Regions from separate parts of the Marinomonas foliarum genome, predicted to be linked through region 2. Evidence: predicted binding sites of a transcription regulator. Region 2 holds the regulator's gene; the other holds the start of a gene.
What was found. The regulator PhoB, encoded in region 2, activates phosphate uptake and scavenging genes when phosphate is short. The targets are predictions, from matches to a motif close to TGTCATANNNNTGTCANA.
Positions count from the first base shown of each region.

Region 1: a site for PhoB is predicted at 2,285-2,302, ahead of JSY38_RS14705 (PhoX family protein). Genes of this name have one in related genera too.

Region 1 is NZ_CP070273.1:3,147,317-3,159,105, reverse strand. Features, by position in the region: gene JSY38_RS14705 (PhoX family protein) at 257-2,158, opposite strand; gene JSY38_RS14700 (methyl-accepting chemotaxis protein) at 2,414-4,051, shown strand; gene JSY38_RS14695 (MmcQ/YjbR family DNA-binding protein) at 4,100-4,492, opposite strand; gene JSY38_RS14690 (ABC-F family ATPase) at 4,596-6,179, opposite strand; gene JSY38_RS14685 (hypothetical protein) at 6,351-6,773, opposite strand; gene JSY38_RS14680 (hypothetical protein) at 6,777-7,160, opposite strand; gene JSY38_RS14675 (DUF883 family protein) at 7,178-7,483, opposite strand; gene JSY38_RS14670 (hypothetical protein) at 7,968-8,108, opposite strand; gene JSY38_RS14665 (glutathione S-transferase N-terminal domain-containing protein) at 8,323-8,925, opposite strand; gene paeA (polyamine export protein PaeA) at 8,948-10,225, opposite strand; gene JSY38_RS14655 (DUF2721 domain-containing protein) at 10,420-10,827, shown strand; gene JSY38_RS14650 (N-acetylmuramoyl-L-alanine amidase-like domain-containing protein) at 10,836-11,771, opposite strand.
Region 2 is NZ_CP070273.1:1,907,144-1,918,932, forward strand. Features, by position in the region: gene recG (ATP-dependent DNA helicase RecG) at 1-1,914, shown strand, start outside; gene lrp (leucine-responsive transcriptional regulator Lrp) at 1,954-2,430, opposite strand; gene JSY38_RS08850 (amino acid ABC transporter substrate-binding protein) at 2,985-4,010, shown strand; gene JSY38_RS08855 (amino acid ABC transporter permease) at 4,113-5,288, shown strand; gene JSY38_RS08860 (amino acid ABC transporter permease) at 5,299-6,399, shown strand; gene JSY38_RS08865 (amino acid ABC transporter ATP-binding protein) at 6,422-7,201, shown strand; gene JSY38_RS08870 (HDOD domain-containing protein) at 7,301-8,569, shown strand; gene JSY38_RS08875 (chorismate--pyruvate lyase family protein) at 8,576-9,151, shown strand; gene ubiA (4-hydroxybenzoate octaprenyltransferase) at 9,148-10,002, shown strand; gene phoB (phosphate regulon transcriptional regulator PhoB) at 10,087-10,782, shown strand; gene phoR (phosphate regulon sensor histidine kinase PhoR) at 10,779-11,789, shown strand, end outside.

The DNA.
Region 1 (11,789 bases), 1.2 Mb from region 2:
ATCCCCACATCCATAAACTTAAGCACAAACTAGGCCAGTGCGACACGCAAGACTCGTAAGATAAAGACCTACAACTTACTCTTTTATAAGACTGACATTTTCTGAGCAATGACACAAGAACCTATAAAAAACTCTTATGAGGGCTATGATCTAAATCATAATCTACTAACAAATCCGCCAAAGAATCTCATAAAAAAAGCCAGTATGATAATCATACTGGCTTTAAAAAAACGAAATTCACTTATAAAGCAAAAACTTAGCCAAGAACAGCACCGTCTTCACGCGAGATAGCAATCACACTAGAGCGTGGAACTGAGCGCCCACCGTCAGGCCAATGTGAATTACCACCTTCACCCGGATGCTGAATACTAATAAACATAGTTGTCTTAGCTGCATTCCAAGCTAAGCCGGTAATCTCTGATTCCTTTGGCCCAACTAGAAAACGACGAATTTCTCCCGTATCAGGATCTCCAACCAACATCTGATTATTTCCTTGCCCTTGGAAATCTTTTTCGTTTGAGTAGTTACCGTCTGTCTGGATCCACAAAAGACCTTTAGAATCAAACTTCAGACCATCTGGTGAGTTAAACATATTGTCTTGATTAATGTTCTGAGATCCGGCATTGGCATCATCAAAAACTGCTGGATTACCCGCCAAAACAAACAAGTCCCACTTAAACTCAGTGTGAGTATGATCAGAGTCCATTGGCATCCAACGAACAATCTGACCAAAGTTGTTTTTTACTCTTGGGTTTGGGCCACCAGCAGGCGTTTCATCACCACCTGCATTAGGCTTAACACCACGGTTTTTGTTATTCGTCAATGAGCAGTAAACTTCTGCTTTATGTGGATGAGCCGCAACCCACTCTGGACGGTCCATCGTTGTAGCACCTACTTTCGAAGCCGCCATACGAGTGTGAATGGAGATTTCAGCCTCTGTCATACCTGTAGTTTTAGGTGTCAACGCTAACCACTCACCGCGATTATTATCATGAAATTTGGCAACATATAACGTACCTTCTTCAAGCAAATCACGGTTATTACCACCAGCCAAATATTTATGCTTCGAGATAAAACGATATAAAAATTCGCCACGCTCGTCATCGCCAAGGTAGACAACAACATGGCCATTCGGCGCAATAGTTAACTCTGCGTTTTCGTGTTTAAAACGACCAAGTGCCGTACGTTTTTTCGGGCGAGAAGTCGGATCCAACGGATCGATTTCAACAATATAACCAAAGCGGTTTGGCTCGTTTGGTTCTTTAACAAGATCAAAACGATTATCAGCCATCGCCCAATTATAACGGCCTTCCGTACTCATGCCATAACGTTTAAATGCTTCTGACATTTTGTAATCTTTATCATTGGCTGTGAAGTAGCCATTAAAGTTCTCTTCACATGTCAAATAAGTACCCCATGGTGTTTGTCCATTACCACAGTTATTCCAAGTTCCTTTTGCGACTAAGCCTTTCGGGTCTTCTGATGTCTGCATCCATTTGTGACCACGAGCAGGGCCTGTGATATCCATTTCTGTATCCGCTGTAATACGGCGATTATAAGGAGAGTCCTGAACAATCCCCCATTTTCCGCCACGCTCTGCAACTTCTATTATGGACACACCATGAGCAGCTTTGTTTTTACGTACGTCATCAGCATTGGCAGGCATACCATCGGTACGATTAGCATGAAGAGTATCGCCATTCGTGTATTCATTGTTGATGGCCATGATCTGCTTACCATCCTTAGAGAAAAACGCCATGCCATCATTATGATCGCCAAACGCTAACTCTTGAGAAGCACCAGTACCACCCGTCGTCGCGTTAAACGCTGGAGCATTGCTGAATAATGGATCTCCCCAAGAAGCCAAAACTTCCCACTTATAACCTTCAGGTACCGTTACAGTATCCAATGTATTAGCGCCAACCATACTAAACGCTAGACGTGATTCTTTACTTCCTGCGGCAAGCGCTTTACTGGCTGAGAATGCAGTTGATCCCATTACAAATGCGCCAGCACCAACCGCAGCACCACCACCTAAAAAGCCACGTCGTGACACCATTTTATTGGCTACTTCCTCAAACTCAACGACCTCAGGAGCTGGACGTACCAATTCATCTAACTCATCAAAACCTAGCTTCACATTATTTTTAGTCTTCATAACACTGCCCTATTAATTATTAAAAATTAGCCATTATTGAGATTGCCCCAAGGCAAAATTTTTTATGTGTTTCAAATGCTGACCTTCCCTCTGGCAGGGAGATTAGAAAGTAACTTACCGAGAAAAGATGACATGAAAATGACAGTGACGAGACATTGTGCTTATATTAACCAGTACGATGAGTAAAACATGTGCTATACAAGAAATATTGCGACTCCCCAAATAACAAAAACAACATGAATAAAGGGTGAAGTTATGATTAATACTCTGCGAAACATACCAATCCGCTTAAGACTAACTAGCTTGGTCATTTTCTTTTCATTAGGTCTTTTGTTTGTGATTTATTTGTCCCTTACGGTCAACAAACAATCATTACTCGATGAAAAATATGCACAAACCAAACATGTTGTCGAAACTGCCACTGGCGTATTTAGTTATTTTCATAAGCTAGAGCAATCCGGAGATCTTAGCCGTTCTGACGCACAGCACTATGCTATGGAAATAATCAAAAATACTCGTTATGCGACGTCCGAATACTTCTGGATCAACGATTACGATGCAAAAATGGTTATGCACTCCGTAAATTCAGCATTGGATGGGAAGGATTTGTCAAACCTTGAAGACCCTAATGGCAAAAAACTTTTTTCCGAATTTACAAAAATAGTAAAAGCCCAAGAAGCCGGGTTCGTTGACTACCTCTGGCCTAAACCAGGTAGCGAGCTTCCTGTTGAAAAAATATCATATGTTCAGGGCTTCAAGCCTTGGGGTTGGATTATTGGATCTGGTATCTATCTTGATGAAGTCAACTCTCAGTATCTAAAAGAAGTCATGCGTCTTGGTATTATCAGCATAAGCATTATTCTTACCGCCTTGTTCTTATCCTTTTTAATCGTACGTTCAATCCTACAACCTATAGGGCAAATTCAAGCTGTTTTACACAACATATCAGATGGCGATGGTGACTTGAAAACACGTTTACCTGAATCGGGAAAGGACCAGCTGACTTTGATTGCCACTCACTACAATAGCTTTGTGGATCGTCTCTCCGAGACTTTAGGTAAGGCAGTTTCACTCAACCAAGAAGTAGAGCAAAAAAGCCAAGAACTGAAAAATGTTGCAGCCAAAACACAAGCAATTACTCAGCAACGTGAAGGTATGTTTGCGCAAATGGCAGAAACAATAAAAGAAGTCGACGAGTTTAAAAATGAAGTCACTAACAGTACCCAAACCACTCTCATTTCAGCACAAAATACTGCCGAAAAAACCCAAACAGGGCAAACCTCAATTAACCAAACCGTTGAGTCACTTGAAAAGCTGTCATACGAATTAGAGTCCGGTTTAAATTCAGTGGTTCAATTAGCAGAACAATCACAGACTATTGGTTCCGTATTAGATGTTATAAGCGCCATTGCAGAACAAACCAACTTATTGGCACTCAACGCAGCCATTGAAGCGGCACGAGCCGGTGAGCAAGGCCGTGGATTTGCTGTTGTCGCAGATGAGGTACGTGGGTTAGCAAGCCGCACACAAGCCTCTACCGACGAAATACAACACATGATTAACAAATTACAAAGCGGGGCAAAAGAAGCTGAAAACCGCATTACTGCAAGTCATCAGCAATCACAAAGAACTACTGAAGAAATCACCTTAACCACACAATACCTTCAAGATATTGCCGTTTCAGTGGACGACATAAATAAAGCCAGCAGAACAGTCATTGAAAGCGTCAACATGCAAAGTGATGCAGTCCAGAGACTAAACAGCCTTAATGAAAAAGTTGCTGAGCTTTCAGCACAGGCAGGGTTGCAGGTTAAACAAAACAATGAGACCAGCGAGTCATTAGCAAAAACAGCTAAAGAGACCCAAAAGATAATGTCGATATTTAAGCTTTAAAGGCATCTTTGAAAAACAGCCAACGAGTATATTTTCTGGCTGTTTTTTCTAGAAAATCATATCGCCGTACAAAGCGGGTTTCCCATACCGGACTTCCAAACCCTCTCGAACGGATTTTTTTAACTTCCTAACGACCAAACTGTATGAATGATCGATTTGCCTTTGGATCTCCCCCATTGGCAAATCGCCAGACAATACAACTGAATTCCAATGTCGCTTATTCATATGATAAGCAGGAATAACATCAGAGAAAATATCGCGTAATTCAATAGCATGATCCGGGGTGCACTTAAGGTTCAAGAGCGGCGATCCTTGCTTCTTTATCAATAAAGCAAACATCTTACCTTGCACTTTAAAGACGGCAGTATAATCATCAAATGGGTAATACTCTTCAGCCTCGGGCTTAGAAAGCAGATATTTTTTAAGTGTTGTTGAGTCCAAAATCGCGCCCTTTCAAGGTTCAAAACAGTCATCAGTATAAAACAAAAAAGCCGCTTACTGACATCCAGTAAACGGCTTTAAATAGAAGGATACTTAAGCAAGCTCAGCCCTGATGAGCAAGGTACTCGTCGTAAGTGCCTTGAAAATCAATAACCTTTTGACCTTTGATTTCAATCACTCGATTCGCCAACGATGATACAAACGCCCGATCGTGACTCACAAAAATCAGCGTGCCGTCAAAGTCGAGTAACGCGTTGTTTAAAGCCTCAATGGCTTCCATGTCCATGTGGTTCGTTGGCTCATCCATCACTAAGACGTTTAAATCCATCATCATCAATTTACCAAACAGCAAGCGGTTCTTCTCACCACCAGAACAAACTCGTACTTTTTTATTGAAGTCATCTGCGGTAAACAACAAACGACCCAACATTGCACGAACTTTTAAATCATCATGTTTTACAGTACGCCATTTCGACATCCAGTCAAACAAGGTTAAATCGCAATCAAAGTCTTCTGTACTGTCTTGCGGGCAATAACCAATAACGGCATTTTCAGCCCATTTAATCTCACCTTGCTTGGCTTCTAGTTCATTCATCAAGCAACGCAAGAAAGTCGTTTTACCGGCACCGTTTTCACCGATAATCGCCAATCGAGAGCCAGCTTCTAAAATCATATTACCGCCAGAAAATAGCAGTTCATCATAACCATGGCCTAAATCTTCTAAGATCAAAGCATGACGGTGAAGTTTTTTATCTTGCTTAAAAGTTAGCGAAGGCGTCATACGGCTAGACTGTTTTACTTCTGACAGTTCAATTTTTTCTAGTTTTTTCGCACGAGAACTGGCTTGTTTTGCCTTAGATGCGTTGGCTGAGAAACGGTTAACGAAAGCTTGAAGATCGTCCATTTCCGCACTTTTCTTCGCGTTTTCAATTAATAATTGCTCGCGAATCAAAGACGAGGCTTCCATGAAGTATTCATAGTTACCTGGGTAAATACGCAACTCACCAAAGTCTATGTCCGCCATGTGAGTACACACAGAATTCAAAAAGTGGCGGTCGTGGGAAATAATGATCATGGTGCACTTACGCTGGTTCAGTACGCCAGCCAACCAGTTAATGGTATGAATATCCAAGTTGTTGGTAGGTTCGTCCAACAGCAAAATATCGGGATTAGCAAACAAGGCTTGCGCTAACAAGACCCGAAGCTTCCAACCCGGCGCCACTTGGCTCATTAGACCAAAATGAAACTCTTCTTCGATGCCCGCTTCCAACAAGATATCACCAGCGCGGCTTTCAGCACTATAGCCATCCATCTCGGCAAATTCTGCTTCTAGCTCGCCAGCTCGCATGCCATCTTCTTCACTCATTTCTGGCTTAGAGTAAATAGCATCACGCTCTTGTTTTACTTTCCACAACGCCACATCGCCCATGATCACGGCGTCAACTACAGAGTATTCTTCGAACGCAAACTGGTCCTGACTTAAGGTACCAACTTTTTCACCCGGTGTGATAGACACATTACCTGACGTTGGCGTCAGCGCCCCACTCAGAATTTTCATGAAAGTAGACTTGCCACACCCGTTGGCGCCAATTAGGCCATAACGATTACCGTTGCCAAATTTCGCTGAGATGTTTTCAAATAATGGCGTTGCGCCAAACTGCATAGTGATATTAGCCGTGGAGATCAAAAGAAAGTCCTGAAAAAAGAAAATAGAAAGCCGTTTAAATTTGCCACTAAGTCAGCGTACAAAATATAAACATAAAGGTGGGCGAATATAGTGATTTATGGGGATAAAGTCGAGGGATTAGGTGGTTTTTTACCAAACTAGTTTAAGAAAGCGTTAAAGAAGACAAGATATCTATACTTTGCTCTTACTTGGAAAGACGTCTTCTATATCCTGATCGGTTTTTACAACACCGCTGTCAGGTATATTCTCAGTTGGGTCTGACGTTTTTGGGGCATCTTCTGCCCGCTCTGAGTATTCCGGCTTTGGGTTTGGGTTTGGGGGTTCAGCAGTCATGTAAGCACTCGCTTGAGAGATCAAAAAGCTTAATACATCTCGACTCGCACCATTTAATAGATTTTTTCTCGCTTTTCGAGTGATATCCAGCTGAGTACTAGCGCCTAAGACAAAACTGGCAAGTAAACCTGTTGGACTGGTTGCTTTATCGAGTAGATTATCAACTGCTTTATCACGAGAGGCCTTGGCACGTTTTTCCAAGATTTGAGTACGAAAGTATAAACGTTCTCTTTGCTGACGCATTCGCTTTAGGCCGAACATATATTACTCATCTTCTGTTGGAATAATGGCATCAAAAGTACGGGTGAAATCCATGCTTTTCAATGTTTGTTTCACCAAATACAGCAAAACGATAGAGCTTAAAAAGGTCACTAATGTTGCCGTTAATAAAATTCCGACCAAAGAAAAACCATAACTCCATGCAATAGCCGCACTGCTTGCAATAATTAATAACCAAGTAGTGAGCAACAAAAAGATAACACCACACATTAAGGCAAGGAGCTGGGCACTGGATGTCACCCATAATTTTGCTTCTAACGCTCCTAGCCCTAATACACTCTTTAACCAGCTTTTGTGAGTGCCAATAACCTCATCAAAGTCAGATTTTTCTTGATCTGAGTCAGCGTCAGAGTGCTGCGGTTTTTCCATCAATACAATTCCTAAATTTATTTACGCTTACTTAGAAGACTAGCCGCTAAAGCGCCTGCTAGAAATGCAATACCAATTGTTTTAACTGGGTGTTCCTTGGCATATTCACCAACCGCTGTAGACACTTTTTCAGATTGGCTCTTAGCTGTGTCTGCAATTTTATGTGCTTGCTCACTAATCTGATGAGCAACTTCTTCAATTCGCTCTTGGCTTTGCTCTTTCATTTGCGCGGCACTATCTACACCTTTATGCGCTGCTTCTGCTGCGCTGTCTACTTTCTCATGTGCCTTTGATTGGGTCGTGCTCTTGGTTGTTGTAGCCATTCTTTATTCTCCTTGTAGAATTGAAATTAACTTTTCAACGCCAACGTAGCGACAAAAAACTGAACTAAACTATTATAGTTTAGTAAATAAATTAAAAAGGTTTATGCACATCACTTTAAGATTTTCTAAAGCTAAATGCTTAAATACATAATTTAAAAGCTATACATTAAAAATCGACTTACCTTTCCCTATTTACACTACGCGGTTAATTCGCGATGGTCAAAGCCACACATCATAACGCCTCCCTTTTCCTTTTTTTATCGTTAATCTTTAAGCTATTAGAGGCTAGACAAAAATGCACACAGATTGAGAAAATAATATTTAGATATATTGGTCAATGATCTCCTATCAGCTTTTCTGACAATAAAAAAGGGCAGCAAGCATACAACCAACAGGTATGCTCTTTGCCCTTTTAGAATAGACTCATATCGACTCCTATCTACAGGTATCAGCCAAAGCTTTTCAATTTTTAAACTGGAACACTTTATTTTTTAACATCTACCCAAGCATCCCATCCTTTCCAATCATCCATGTCTGAATGGCTTCCTGTTTCAATATCAACAGGCTCTTTAGTACGACGACTAAATACATGTACGTTCATTAGCTTTTTAATTAAACGAGACATTTCCGCTTCCCTCATCTTTCATGATTTTGGAAATATCATCCTAACACCGAAAAACTAAAGTAATCGTCAACATAACCTAAAGGAAGTATCTTTCCCTATTCGAAGGATTATTATTGATTTTCTTGACGTTGGAGTGCTTTATGCAGAATAAGTGACCATTTCATTCAATCAATAGCCACACTATGAAGATTATAAGGCACTATCAAACAGGCTTTTACCTACAAATAGACCATTGACGAGCAAGCATTAACGATTCGTTTAACAAAGACCAGCCCAATAAACTTTGCTGGTACTCACCTGCTTTACCATCCAAAGACACTCCATACGCTTTTAGACGGAAGGCAAGAATCGCATAAAAAGCATCTACTGCACCCGCTTGATCAAACATAAAAGGTCCTTTTGCTTGGGCAAAAATCGTTTCAATACGCTCAATCTCTTTTTTCATCGCATCCGATAAATTATCCAACGGAGAGACCGGATCAAAGGTAAACCCGCATTGACCACGCAGATTTATAAAGCCTGAATGCATTTCCATACAAAGGCTTCTTGCTTGTGCTCTTTCAGACTGATTCTTAGGATAAAGTGCACCATTGGAGCATTCATTAAGGTATTCGGTAATTGCTAAAGAATCGTGTACAACATCATCATCCACCAGCAATACTGGCACCAATCCAGTCGGCGAGTATTTCAATACTTCAGCTTTATAGCCTTTGGCTTCTAAATTAATTGGGATAAGGTCCAGTTTGATACCTGCAATTTGACTGCAAAGGTACGCCCGTAGTGACCAAGTCGACAATGTTCCAACAACTAATTTCATACCGTCCATCCCATTTACGTTGCTACTTTAATTTAGTCACTAACAGCTGTTCAACTCTGACGCCTTCCAAATCCAATACTTCAAACTTATAGCTGTCATAGACATAAAAGTCCGTACGCTTTGGCAAACGCTTTAAGCTGTAAGTAATAAAACCACCAAGCGTCTCATATTGAGTACGATCAGGGAACTCTTCTATATTCAAACTGCGCATCACATCATTGATCGGCGTTAACCCTTCTATCAACCAAGAGTTCGCATCACGTTGTACTATTTGCTCTTCATCATGAGGCGTTAATAATCCACCCATAAAGCCACCTAATAAGTCTTTCACCGTTACAATACCAACAATCGTTGCGTATTCATTCACGATGACAGCAAAAGCTTGTGGCGCTACTCGAAATGCATTAAGCGCCTCGGAAAGCGTCAAGGTTTCTGGTAGATAAAAAACCTCTTTATCCACTTTTTCAGGTTTGATTTGTGCTGACTCACCTTTAAGCACCAAGCGTAGTATTTCTTTCGAATCAATAATGCCTTCAATCTTATCTAAACTGCCGTTACAAACTAAAAAGTCATTATGTGGATGATCAATAATCTTTTGGCTGATCTCTTCACTACTGTCATCGATATCAAAATAGATAATCTGATCTCGTGGCGTCATGGCACTGGAAATGTTTCGAGTTTCTAATTCGAATACATTGCCAATCAATTGATATTCTTGGCTCTGCAAACTGCCGTCTTCTGCGCCGGCATCCATCATGGCAACAATGTCTTCAGTAGTAACGACTTCTTGGCGCTCAATAGGCACATTAAATAAACGTAAAACCAAGTTAGTAAAACCGTTAAATAGAAAAACCACTGGTGTTAATAGAAAGGTCACCCAGAGCATAGGCGTGACCAATCGAATTGCCACAGCTTCTGGCATAATCATCGCCAAGCGTTTAGGTAATAGATCGGCAAATAGAATAAAAAGTGACGTCAGACACAGAAAGGAAACAACAAAGCTAACTTGATCCAATAAAGGTCCAGCATAAAGCAAACTAACAAGCTGCTTTATATAAGGCGTCAGAGCCTGTTCACCAACAATACCACCTAAGATAGCAATAGCGTTCAGCGCAATTTGAATCATGGCAAAAAAAGCGCCTGGTTTTTGTTGCAAGGCAAGCACAGCTTGCGCTTTAACGCTGCCTTCATCCGCTAAGACTCGCAGCTTAATCTTCCTAGCCGCCGCCATGCCAATTTCAGCCATAGCAAACAAAGCTCCAGCAGTTATCAGCAATCCTATACTAAATACATCACTCATTTTTTTCTCTTTATATCGAAAGACAGAACGTCAATATAGGCCGCATTATAGAAGGAAGTTGCTACGATACAATGCTTATTTTTTATACTTTCAGAAGGGGTAAACGCAGTTCAAAAAAACACATTGAAGGCGTAATATAAGGTAACTAAACAGCGTAAAACACTGTCTTTATTTATTGATCAGCAGGACCCAGCATGATTATCACTCTAACGACTCCCGCAATGTTGTTCCCCGCCGTTTCTTTATTGCTTTTGGCTTATACGAACCGCTTTGTCACACTAGCATCAATTATTCGTAACTTTGACCCTAAACTCGAAGATGCAAACACAACAGATCAAATTACAAATTTACGTAAACGTATTTATTTAATAAGACGCATGCAAGAAGCTGGGGTGATTAGCTTTTTTCTGTGTGTATTATCTATGATGGCAATCTACCTTGAGTACCAAGAAATAGGCAGTTACATTTTCGGGGCGAGCCTAATCTGCCTAATGTATTCTTTGTATTTATCTGTGCGCGAGATCACTATTTCTTGCGATGCATTAGAGCTACACCTTCAGCATTTCAGCACTAACTTTAAAAAGAGCAGTCGCAAAAAATAATCACACTGTTAGCGTCTTAATACTTGAACATTAAAGCCTTTTAAAGAAGAGGCTTCAGAGTAATGAGAGAAGTACTCGGCGAAATTTTCATCCATTACTTTTTTGTTCGTCAAACTAGCATGTCGAAGAAACAAGATACCGTTTTTACGAATAGCCAGACCTTGGTGCGAGACATTCATATTCGTACCAATGTATTTCTTTACATCCCAATTAGGCCTTACCATACTGATCACACTACCAGAAGGGATACGGTCTAAAAGTGCCTGATCAACCTTATTTGTGTTACCACCAAACAGCGCCGTTAATGGTACATAAGGGATGTAAGCAGGCTCTGCGGAATAAATACGGCCTTCTTCACGTAGTTGATTCAACAATGTTAAACATTCGCTAGAAGAATCAGTATCACATTTCAGTACTTCACTCGTGAGGCGCTGATACCATGCAGACTTATCTATCATCGCCTTCGCAACCAGAGCTTGGCCATGGCCAACATCCGGCGTAATATCCATTAGCTTATCTTGATTGTTGCGGATCCAATCAACACTCGGAAAATGATTACGAGAAACAAAATCAACGTTCGAATTTCGATAGCGAATACTTTGTAAGTTTGACTGAAACTCATCAGACGTCGTAGAAATAGCACCAGCCAACACAGTTTCAACATAGGTAGTGCAATCAAACACATCAAAACGGGTCAAAGGGTCTTTGTCATATTTACCCTGCTCACCTTCCCCAACACTACCGCCAATGTACTCCGCACCAAGTAAGGTCACACTTAGCGCGTCGACTTTACCGGCGTTAGATACAGCAGAGGCTGAAAAATCATCGATAGTTTTGTAAAACACCGCTCCGTTTGCTGAATCTAGCTTATTCATGGCCATAGCTGACGAACACACCAAAGTAACCGACAGCGCCATTAGTGCTTTTCCGATGTTACACATCATATTTAACCAGCCCACATC
Region 2 (11,789 bases):
TTTGGTGACGAAGCTGTAGTCGAAGGCCAAGTCACCGGCTGTGAAGTCAAAATGGGCAAACGACGCAGTTTATTGTGCCGCATCAAAGATCATACAGGCACCCTGTGTTTGCGCTTCTTTCACTTTTCCGCCGCACAAAAGAAGCAGCTAGAATCCGGCAAGCGAGTTCGTTGTTTTGGTGAAATCCGTCGAGGCAGTACTGGCTTTGAAATTTATCACCCAGAATACAAGGTGATTGGTGACGACGAGACACAAGTAGAAACGGCTCAACTTACGCCCATCTATCCGCTCACCGACGGTTTAACCCAAACTAAAATCCGCCAACTCTGTGAGCAAGCCTTAGAACGTTTAACGCCATACAATCTACAAGAATGGCTGCCAGACGAAATCCGCACCCAATTCAGCTTGCCACCATTGAGCGATGCTATTCACTTTCTCCATCATCCATCCAAAGAAGCCAATCTAGAATTGTTGCGATCAGGAAGCCATCCCGCGCAATATCGCCTATCTTTTGAAGAGCTTATGGCGCATCAGCTTTCTCTGATTGGCAAGCGAGTGAAAGCCAAGCAAGACGCTGCAATCCAAGTGCAAACTGCAGGAGAGCTCAGCCAGCGCCTTTTACAGCAACTTCCCTTTTCACCAACGAATGCTCAGAATCGCGTTTTCCAGGAAATCCTTAAGGATCTCGGTTCAGGGCATCCTATGCTTCGCTTGGTACAAGGCGACGTAGGATCAGGGAAAACCTTGGTCGCCGCGTTAGCTGCCGCCTCTGTCGTACAGGCGGGCTATCAAGTTGCCATCATGGCGCCCACCGAAATTCTTGCCGAGCAGCACTATATAAATTTTACCCAGTGGTTTGAGCCACTCGGCTTAAGAGTCGCTTGGATGATAGGTAAGCTGAAAGGTAAAACGCGAGAAAAAGAACTCGCTGATATCGCCTCTGGTGCAGCACAAATCATTGTCGGCACCCATGCGTTATTTCAAGATACCGTCGAATTCGATCGCTTGGCTCTCGCCATTATTGATGAGCAGCACCGCTTCGGCGTGCACCAACGTATGGCATTGCGCGAAAAGGGCATGAAACACGGCTTCCAACCTCATCAGCTCATCATGACAGCCACTCCAATTCCTCGAACCTTAGCCATGTCAGCTTATGCGGATTTAGATTGCTCCATCATCGACGAGCTACCGCCTGGGCGAACACCAGTGAATACTATTGTTGTGTCGGATCAGCGTCGACAAGAAGTGATTGATCGAGTGAAAAGCGCCTGCGAAGAAGGCAAACAAGCTTATTGGGTTTGTACCTTGATCGAAGAGTCCGAAGCTCTGCAATGCCAAGCGGCGGAAGACACAGCGATTTTGCTACAGGAGCAACTTGGCGGTTTATCCATTGGCTTGGTGCATGGACGGCTTAAAGCGCAAGATAAAGCCGACATTATGGCCCGATTTAAGGCCGGTGAGATTCAGCTATTGGTTGCCACCACAGTGATTGAAGTGGGAGTAGATGTGCCTAACTCAAGTTTAATGGTGATTGAAAACCCTGAGCGCCTAGGGCTTGCACAGCTTCACCAATTACGTGGTCGTGTGGGTCGAGGTCAAACCGCCAGTCATTGCGTGTTACTTTATAAAGCGCCATTAGGGCAACAGGGCAAAGAACGTCTTTCCACCATGCGAGAAACCAGTGATGGTTTTAAAATTGCGGAAAAAGACCTTGAGTTACGTGGCCCAGGAGAGTTACTTGGCACAAGACAAACAGGACTTTGGGAGTTTAAAGTAGCGGATTTACAACGAGATAAGGGCTTACTTGATGACGTTCAAAAAGCCGCGGCGTTACTGTACCGCCACCATCCTGAGTGTGTTTCCCCACTGTTATCACGCTGGTTGCCTAACCATGACCAGTATTTGAACGTCTAAAATGTACTGATATTATCCGCATTGCCGATGAGGATAAAATTAGGGAATATTTACAACCGTAGTATTTTTGACTTCTTCCATCGCAACGTAGGTACGAGATTCACGAACGTGCGGTAGCGTCAATAATGTTTCACCGAGCAAAAGACGATACGAATCCATATTGGATACTCGCGCTTTAAGAAGGTATTCAAAATCCCCTGCAATTAAGTGACATTCCAATATTTCTGGAATTTCCGTCACGGCGGCTTTAAATTCGTTAAACCCTTCTGGAGACGTTGTCTTAAGTCGAATCTCTACAAACACGAGCAGTCCCGCGTCTACTTTTTTAGGATTAACCAAAGCACAGTAACCTGTGATGTAGCCATTACGCTCAAGCCGACGCACTCGCTCCAAACAAGGTGTCGCACTAAGCCCTACGCGACTTGCCAGTTCTACATTTGATAGACGGCCATTAATTTGTAATTCTCGAAGAATTTTTTTATCTAAGCGATCGAGTGGTTTTGCTGAGTTATCCATCTGATATGGATCTCCTTACATGACTTCAATTTATGACTAAGTCTACCATGCAGATTACAAATTATGGAAAGTGCTTTATTCATTATATTGCATGTGGGTATTCAAATTAAGCACAGTAGATTTCATTCAGGCACTAAAATGATGCGAAAAAATCATTTAGCGCAATAATTCTTTACAAAATTCCTACCGACGCCCCATAAACGAGCATAAAAATAAAACGATAGCGATGGGAAGCCCTGAATTCTCTAGCATCGATCAGAAAAACCTGCTGTTTACATTTTTATCAGTGCCATCATTTGGCACTGCAAAAGGTGTAAAAAATGAGTATCTCCTAACTGTTTTCTTACAGTTTATCCTTGACTACGCCTCAAAAGAGTAATTCTATAGGGGCATGTGATGATCTTTTAGAAGAATCATCTGCATATACCTAACAACAAGAATAATTACATGTTGGCATCAACTTTGCTTCGTTATTAACCACAGACGTAAAACTCTGAACTATAAATTTCAGCAAGATAACAACATATATAAAAACGCCTGGGAGGCTCAATATAATGAAATCGAATGTTTGTAAACTACTTTCGACTGCTGCAATCGCAGCAACCATAAGCACCGGTGCTGCTGCCGCAACACTTGATGATGTTAAGTCAAAAGGCTTTATTCAATGTGGTGTAAGTAATGGTGTTCCAGGATTCTCCAATGCCGATGATAAAGGCAACTGGTCAGGTATTGATGTGGATGCTTGTCGCGCTGTTGCTTCTGCAATCTTTGGCGATGGTCAAAAAGTAAAATTCACTCCACTTTCTGCTAAAGAGCGTTTCACAGCGCTACAGTCTGGCGAAATTGATATTCTTGCTCGTAACACTACTTGGACTTACACACGTGATTCCTCTTTGGGCTTAGACTTCACCGCAGTCAACTTCTATGACGGTCAGGGCTTCATGGTTCGTAAAGATCTAGGTGTTACTTCTGCGTTGGATCTTGATGGTGCAACCGTTTGTACTGAGCAAGGTACAACCACAGAATTGAACATGGCGGATTTCTTCCGTAAAAACAAATTGTCTTATGTACCAGTTGTCGTACAAAAAGCAGACGAAGCACTATCTGCATACGACCAAGGCCGTTGTGACGTTTACACTACAGATAAATCTGGTCTAGCGGCTCACCGTACCAAGCTTGCAGATCCAGCTGCTCACGTAATTCTTCCAGAAACTATTTCTAAAGAACCACTTGGCCCTGTTGTTCGTCACGGCGACAACCAATGGAAAGACATCGTAACTTGGTCAATGTTTGTTCAAGTTAACGCTGAAGAAATGGACATCTCATCTAAAAACGTTGCCAAGGTCAAAAGCGAAACTAATGACCCAGGCATCAAACGTCTACTAGGTGTTGAAGGTGATATGGGGTCACAACTTGGTCTTCCTGCTGACTGGGCTTACAACATTATCGCTAACGTAGGTAACTACGGTGAAGTGTTTGAGCGCAACGTAGGTCCATCTACTCCAGTAGATCTACCACGTGGTCTTAACGCTCTATGGACTGAAGCTGGCGGCATCATGTACGCGCCACCAGTTCGTTAATACCTAAAGCAACCTGCTTGGGTATTTACCCAGCGGCGAATGCCGCTGGGTTTCTCCCCCCTTCCTTACACATCTGACGAGCATTCCATTGCCTGAACTAAGATGAGCGATAAAACAACTCCAAGCAATAACAGCTTTTTGAATGACGCAGGTAATCGCGCCCTAATTTTTCAAATTGTGCTGCTAGCGATGGTGGTCTTTGCGGGTTATTACTTATTTAGTAACCTTCAGTCCAACCTCGACAACCGAGGAATTTCCACTGGTTTCTCATTTTTCAATGAACCAGCTGGCTTTCCAATTCTTATTCACCTAATTGAATACACTGAGGCAAATACATACGGGCGAGCGTTTTTTGTTGCCTTAATCAATACCTTCGTTATTTCCTTATTAGGGATTGTATTAGCCACCATTATTGGCGTAATAATGGGGCTAGCTCGACTATCTAAAAACTGGTTAGTGGCACGTTTAGCTACTGTCTACATCGAAACATTGCGTAATATTCCATTACTACTGCAAATGTTCTTTTGGTATTTTGCTGTACTTGCAGCATTACCAGCACCACGAGATAGCTATGAATTTGCCGACTTCCTATTAAACAAGCGCGGCATTTACTCACCTAACCCAATAGCCCAAGATGGATTTGGATTGGTTATTTTCGGCTTTATTTTGTCGATTGTAGCGTCTATTGGCTTGGTCATTTGGGCGAAAAAACGTCAGACTAAAACTGGCTTATGGTTCCCTGCTTACTGGTCATCTCTTGGCGTTATTGTTGGTGTGACACTCCTGTTTTTAGCTGTCTCTGGGTTTCCGATAGAGTTCGACTTACCTCAGAAAAGCCGCTTTAACGTAACAGGCGGCATGGTGCTCCCTCCTGAGTTTGTTGCCGTTTTAGTGGCCTTATCAACTTATACCGGAGCATTCATTGCCGAGATCGTTCGAGCTGGCATATTGTCTGTGAACTGGGGACAAACCGAAGCGGCTCGATCTTTGGGGCTACGTGATAACCTCACTCAACGACTTATCGTATTGCCTCAAGCATTGCGCGTAATTATCCCACCGCTCACTAGCCAATATCTCAACTTGGCGAAAAACTCCTCTCTAGGGGCTGCGATTGCTTACCCTGAATTGGTTGCAGTGGTAATGGGTACGACGCTCAACCAAACAGGTCAGGCGATTGAAACCATAGGTCTTTGTATGTTGGTTTACGGTTCATTGAGTCTATCGATTTCGGTATTCATGAACTGGTACAACAGCAAAATGTCATTAATTGAGCGCTAGGAGGCAGATCATGGCTATTATCTTTAAACCATCACCAAGCCTCCCACCACCGGTTGCATCGGTTGGTGCTGTGGCATGGGTACGTCAGAATTTATTTTCGTCCCCTCTGAATATATTCCTAACTCTTTTCAGCTTGTACCTGATGTATTTGCTCATTCCACCTATCATAGAATGGGGGTTCATCAATGCAACATGGGAAGGTACTTCAAAAGCCGCTTGTACAGGTGGCGGTGCTTGTTGGGCGTTCATAGTTGTCTATTTTGACCAGTTTATGTACGGGTTATACCCTGAGGCAGAAACGTGGCGCATTAATTTAGCCGTTATTTTATTAATCGTTATGGTGGGTGCTTTTGCCATTAAAACGATTAATAAATTGCACCTTTCTCTTGCGATTATCTTTGCTTACCCCGTTGTAGCTTACTGCTTGTTCGCTGGTGGGATATTTGGCCTAGAAGTTGTAGAGACCTCTTTATGGGGCGGTTTGTTTCTTACTGTGCTGCTTGGTGTCATTGGTATCGTTGCCTCCTTCCCATTAGGGGTAGTATTGGCTCTTGGTCGACGCTCAGACATGCCAATCGCAAGATCTGTGTGTGTGGTATTCATCGAAACTATTCGTGCTGTACCATTGATCACTATTTTGTTTATGGCATCTGTAATGATCCCGTTGTTCCTGCCTGAAGGTTTGAACTTCAATAAATTATTGCGTGTTTTGATTGGTATCACCTTGTTCTCTGCAGCTTATATGGCTGAGGTGGTCCGAGGTGGTCTACAAGCGATTCCTAAAGGCCAATATGAAGCCGCTGATGCGATGGGCTTAACCTACTGGCAGTCTATGGTTCTAGTTATTTTGCCTCAGGCACTAAAACTGGTAATCCCTGGAATAGTGAACTCTTTCATTGCTTTGTTTAAAGACACGACCTTGGTTTATATCGTTGGTATGTTTGACTTCTTAGGTCGAATTCAAGCCGCTAACCATGACGCTAACTGGTTAGGAACGACAGTCGAAGGTTATGCCTTTGCAGGTTTTGTCTATTGGGCTATCTGCTTTGGTATGTCTCGTTATAGTATGGCTCTCGAGCGTAAATTAGAAACTGGGCACAAGCGAAATTAGTTAAGAATTTGAGGTCTTTATTATGACAGATACAAACATGGCTCGTGCCCAGCTTGCGCAGGGCGAAGAAGCAATCATCGAATTTAACGATGTAAACAAGTGGTACGGCGATTTTCATGTACTTAAAAACATCAATTTCAGCATAAAGAAAGGCGAACGTATTGTCGTTTGTGGCCCTTCTGGCTCAGGTAAATCAACGATGATACGTTGTATCAACCGCCTAGAAGAGCATCAGAAAGGCTCAATTTTGGTTGATGGTGTTGAGATGAACAACAACCTGAAAAACATCGAAGCGATCCGTAAAGACGTGGGCATGGTGTTTCAGCACTTTAATTTGTTCCCACATCTCACTATTTTAGAAAACCTGACGTTGGCACCAATCTGGGTACGCAAAACACCTAAGAAAGAAGCCGAAGAAATGGCGATGCATTACTTGGAGCGTGTCAAAATTGCTAACCAAGCTTTGAAATTTCCAGGTCAGTTGTCTGGTGGTCAGCAGCAACGTGTGGCTATCGCTCGTGGTTTGTGTATGCAGCCTCGCATCATGTTATTTGATGAACCAACGTCTGCACTTGACCCTGAAATGATCAAAGAAGTATTGGACGTAATGGTTCAGCTAGCCGAAGAAGGCATGACCATGGTGTGTGTAACACACGAAATGGGCTTTGCTAAGACCGTCGCTGACCGTGTTGTCTTCATGGATGCTGGTGAAATCGTTGAAGCGAATGAGCCTCACGAATTCTTCGACAATCCTCAACACGACCGTACTCAGATGTTCTTGAGTCAAATTCTGAATCACTAATCAGTTACTATTCAGAACTAGAACTTAAAATCTGTTATATTCACAAAGCCCCTTTTATAGGGGCTTTTTTTATATACGTCATTCACAACAGGAAAACACATGGACGCTTCCATCGACCTTCAAACAACTCCTAGATTACGCGTGGTACATCTAGCCGATCACACTGGTCGTTTGCAGGTTATTTTCCCTGAAAACAATATGCTTGATATTTCCGCAGTATCACGACTGACGAAGCGCCGTTTTGAGCCTGTTAATCATTATCACAGCTCTGGCGACCCACTAATTAAACCAAATAGTGTGACCACAATTTTAGAAGCAAGCATGCTAAAAGAAGCTGTGTTTTCGATTCGAACTAAAGTCGATGGTGCCTATCATGACATTACCTCAGCAGAGTTAGAGGCGATGTTTTCAGGTCCTCTGAATCGCTTTGAAGCCATTTCCATTGATACATCACTCATCAATCGTCCTGTTGATAATCACGAACACGATGAAGAGCAAATTCTTCAGGCCCTTGGTCGATTCCAGTCCATTCGCCTTAAACAGCGAATTGAAGAAACATTAGAAATTCCGCCTTTGCCGGCATCATCTCATCGTATTATTCGCCTTTCTACGGACAAATCCGCGGGCACCGATGAGTTATGTGATGTCATCGCTCTCGACCCAAGTTTGGCTGCTCAAGTCATTAGCTGGGCATCCTCTCCTTACTATGGCGCACCAGGCTCTATAGAGTCTGTAGAGGATGCGATCATACGCGTTTTAGGCTATGACATGGTGATGAACTTAGCGCTTGGTTTATCAATGGGAAATGGCTTTCAAGCACCAGAAGATGGTCCACGTCACTATGAAGATTTTTGGCTCGATTCCGTATCAAATGCCGTATTAATGGAGTCTTTGGTAAAAGCCATGCCTCTGCAAAATCGCCCAAAACTTGGTCATGCTTACCTTGCTGGCTTATTACATAACTTTGGTTACTTGGGCATCAGTACGATTTTACCACCACATTTCTCCATTCTTTCACGTTACCAAGAAGCAAACGCGCACTTGCCCTCAGAACTGGTTGAGATGCAAATATTGCATTTCACCAAAGAACAGTTAGGTTCTTGGCTACTACGTTACTGGAGCCTACCGGATAACATTTGGATGGCGATTCGATACAGCAAAAAACCTCACTACTATGGGGAACACGCGATGTTAGCGAAATTACTGTTTGTCTCTAATCAGCTACGCCATAACAATCCAATAGAGCCTTCTGTGTTACTAGAAATTGGATTAACACTGGAAGAAGCAGAAGACTGCCGTAATGCGATTTATCAAAAATCCGCTGAACTGCATAAGATGGTCGCCTTAATCAATAAAATGAACACCTAACTTCAAATGACAAAGATGCATCAGGCAATAATGAATCCATCTGCCGCACAACAATTTGACTACCGCTGGTCTCCAGTACATCAAATTAATAAAATGAAAGTACCGCAAAAGCTTTGGCCTTGGTTGACCACTAAAGATTCTCTCACTGCGAAGTTACACTGCGTGGGAACATTAATTGTAGAAGTCCTCGAAGACGCCTGGGGAATTCCAACAGCAAGGGAACGAAAGCGCCTGAAGCTAGGACCAAGAGACGCAGCACGCATTCGTACTGTGCTACTCAAGGTCGATGGACAAGCCGTTATTTATGCTCGCTCGGTTATTCCTGCGAAGTCCTTGAAGGGACATTGGCGCCAAGTAAAACAATTACAAAACAAGCCATTAGGCGGCTATTTGTTCCAGCACAGAGCTCTCAAGCGAAGCGGTATCGAAGTCACACAATTACCAAAGCACATGTTCCCAAACCGACCTAATTCAGTGTGGGCACGGCGTTCTGTATTCCACCAATTTGGCCCGGGGATATTGGTTAATGAAGCTTTTTTTGATGAAATACACCAGCTAAAATCACCGTTTGGAATAGTATGAACAAGCTTAAAGACTACGCAGAATTAACACGATTCAACCGCCCTATTGGCTCTTTTTTACTAATGTGGCCAACATTATGGGCTTTATGGCTGGCGGCCGACGGCATGCCGCAATGGCATCTAGTGATTATTTTTGTCCTAGGTGTTTTTAGTATGCGTTCAGCGGGTTGCGTCATTAATGACTACGCTGATAGAAAAGTCGACGGCCATGTTGAACGAACTAAGAACCGCCCTCTACCGTCGGGTCGAGTGTCTGAAAAAGAAGCACTTCTCCTCTTTTGCGCTTTGTCTATTTTGAGTTTCATCTTGGTACTCTTTACAGACCTAAGAACGATTCTATTGTCGTTTGCTGGCTTGGGCCTTGCAGCTCTGTATCCGTTTATGAAGCGATACACGCATCTGCCGCAGTTGTTTCTTGGTTTGGCCTTTTCTTGGGCGATTCCTATGGCTTACAGCGCACAGGGAGGAGATTTGGCAGACCCTGAGCTATGGATGTTGTTTGTCGCCAACTGTTTTTGGACAATAGCCTACGACACCTATTATGCGATGACAGACCGTCCCGACGACCTAAAAGTCGGTATTAAATCGACAGCAATCTTATTTGGTCGCTATGATTTATTTGTTATTGTTTGCCTACAGGGGCTAACCTTATCTTTATTGACTTGGATTGGCCTACTCGCTGGACTACATTGGTTATACTTTGTGTCACTTGTTGTCTGTGTTGGTTTGTTTTATCAACAATTTAAACAAGCAAAAGAGCGCGATAGACAAGCTTGCTTTCGTTCTTTTTTAGACAACAACCGCATTGGGTACTGTGTCTTTATTGGCCTAGTACTAAGCTATTTTGTGTAATATGTGGCAAAGTTGTGACAATGTAATCGAATTGTCACAATTGGTCGCTTTAATGAAACCGTTCCTGAGATGAGGATGAATCCTGTGACCGGTAAAAAAGTATTAATTATTGATGACGAATCTTCCATACGCGAAATGATAGCCATAGCCCTTGAAATGGCGGGTTACGAGTATTTGGAAGCAGAAAATATCCAGCAAGCCCATGAAATCATTGTAGATCATCGACCAGACCTAGTGCTTGTCGATTGGATGATGCCAGGGGGCAGTGGCATTGAGCTGACACGTCGCTTGAAAAAAGACACGACGACGGCGGAAATTCCCGTCATTATTTTGACAGCGAAAAGTGAAGAAGATAATAAAATACAGGGCCTAGAAGTCGGTGCTGATGATTATATTACGAAACCTTTTTCACCAAGAGAGTTAGTTGCACGCCTAAAAGCCGTATTGCGTCGCGCAACACCACAAGGTGTTGATGAGCCTATTGAAATCGAAGGCCTAACGCTTGACCCAATCAGCCAACGCGTCACCATTGGTAGCCGTCCTTTGGAAATGGGGCCAACAGAATACCGTTTGCTCAAGTTCTTAATGACCCACCAAGAGCGCGCATACTCTAGAGCACAATTATTAGATCAAGTATGGGGCGGTAACGTTTACGTTGAAGAGCGTACAGTAGACGTTCACATTCGTCGCTTACGCAAAGCCATTGGCAGTACTCATGATTTCTTGATACAAACTGTACGAGGAACAGGTTACCGCTTTTCAGCAAAAAGGTCCGTATGAAAACCATTTGGCGAAACACCATTCTGAGTTGGCTAGCAGGGTTAGTTGCCTGTGTTGTCATCGGCCTAATCGTTGGGCAATTATTAGGTGTTTTGCTGCTGTATGTTTTGGGCTCTTTGTATTGGCAACTTTATCAGCTTTATCAGTTTCATAATTGGTTACGCTATTCGGGACGCGCAGCACCCCCAGAAGCCAGTGGTATTTGGGGTGACGTCTTTGACGCTGTCTATCGCCTACAGAAAAAGCAGCGCAAGTCTAAGCGCCGAATGCGCCAAGCCTTAACACGTATTGAAAGCTCGACCACCGCCTTGAAAGAAGGCGTGATCATGGCGGACAATCAAGGTAATTTAGAGTGGTGGAACAATTCCGCAGGGCATTTCCTTGGCTTAATTCGTCACACAGACCGTGGCCAAATCATAACCAACATCGTCCGCAACCCAGACTTCTTCCGTTACTTTAGTCAAAAGCGTTTTGGGGAACCTTTAATCATTAAGTCTCCCGCCAAAGACGGTGTCTATTTAGAAATTCAAACCACTTTATATGACAAAAATGACCACTTGATTTTTGTTCGTGATGTCACACGTTTGCACTTATTAGAGCAGATGCGCAAAGACTTTGTCGCCAATGCATCTCATGAATTAAAAACCCCACTTACCGTAATTAAAGGGTATTTAGAAACTCTCGACATGTTTCGAGACAGCTTACCTAGCAGTATGCAAAAAGGCATCGTCAATATGTCTGAGCAGTCTGAACGAATGGAACAGCTTATCGAAGATCTCTTGTTGCTTTCGCGTTTAGAAAGCAACGACAAACGTGAAGAAAATCAGTGGCATAAAATATCCAACATCATAAACTCCATCACTAATGCGATGGGACCAATCCTCAAAGATTCACACTCACTGTCTTTGCATATTCCAGAAGAGGCGCATTTATATGGCTCCTATAAAGAGCTTTACAGTGCGTTTTCGAACCTAATCGTCAACGCCATCAAGTATTCACCAGATGGT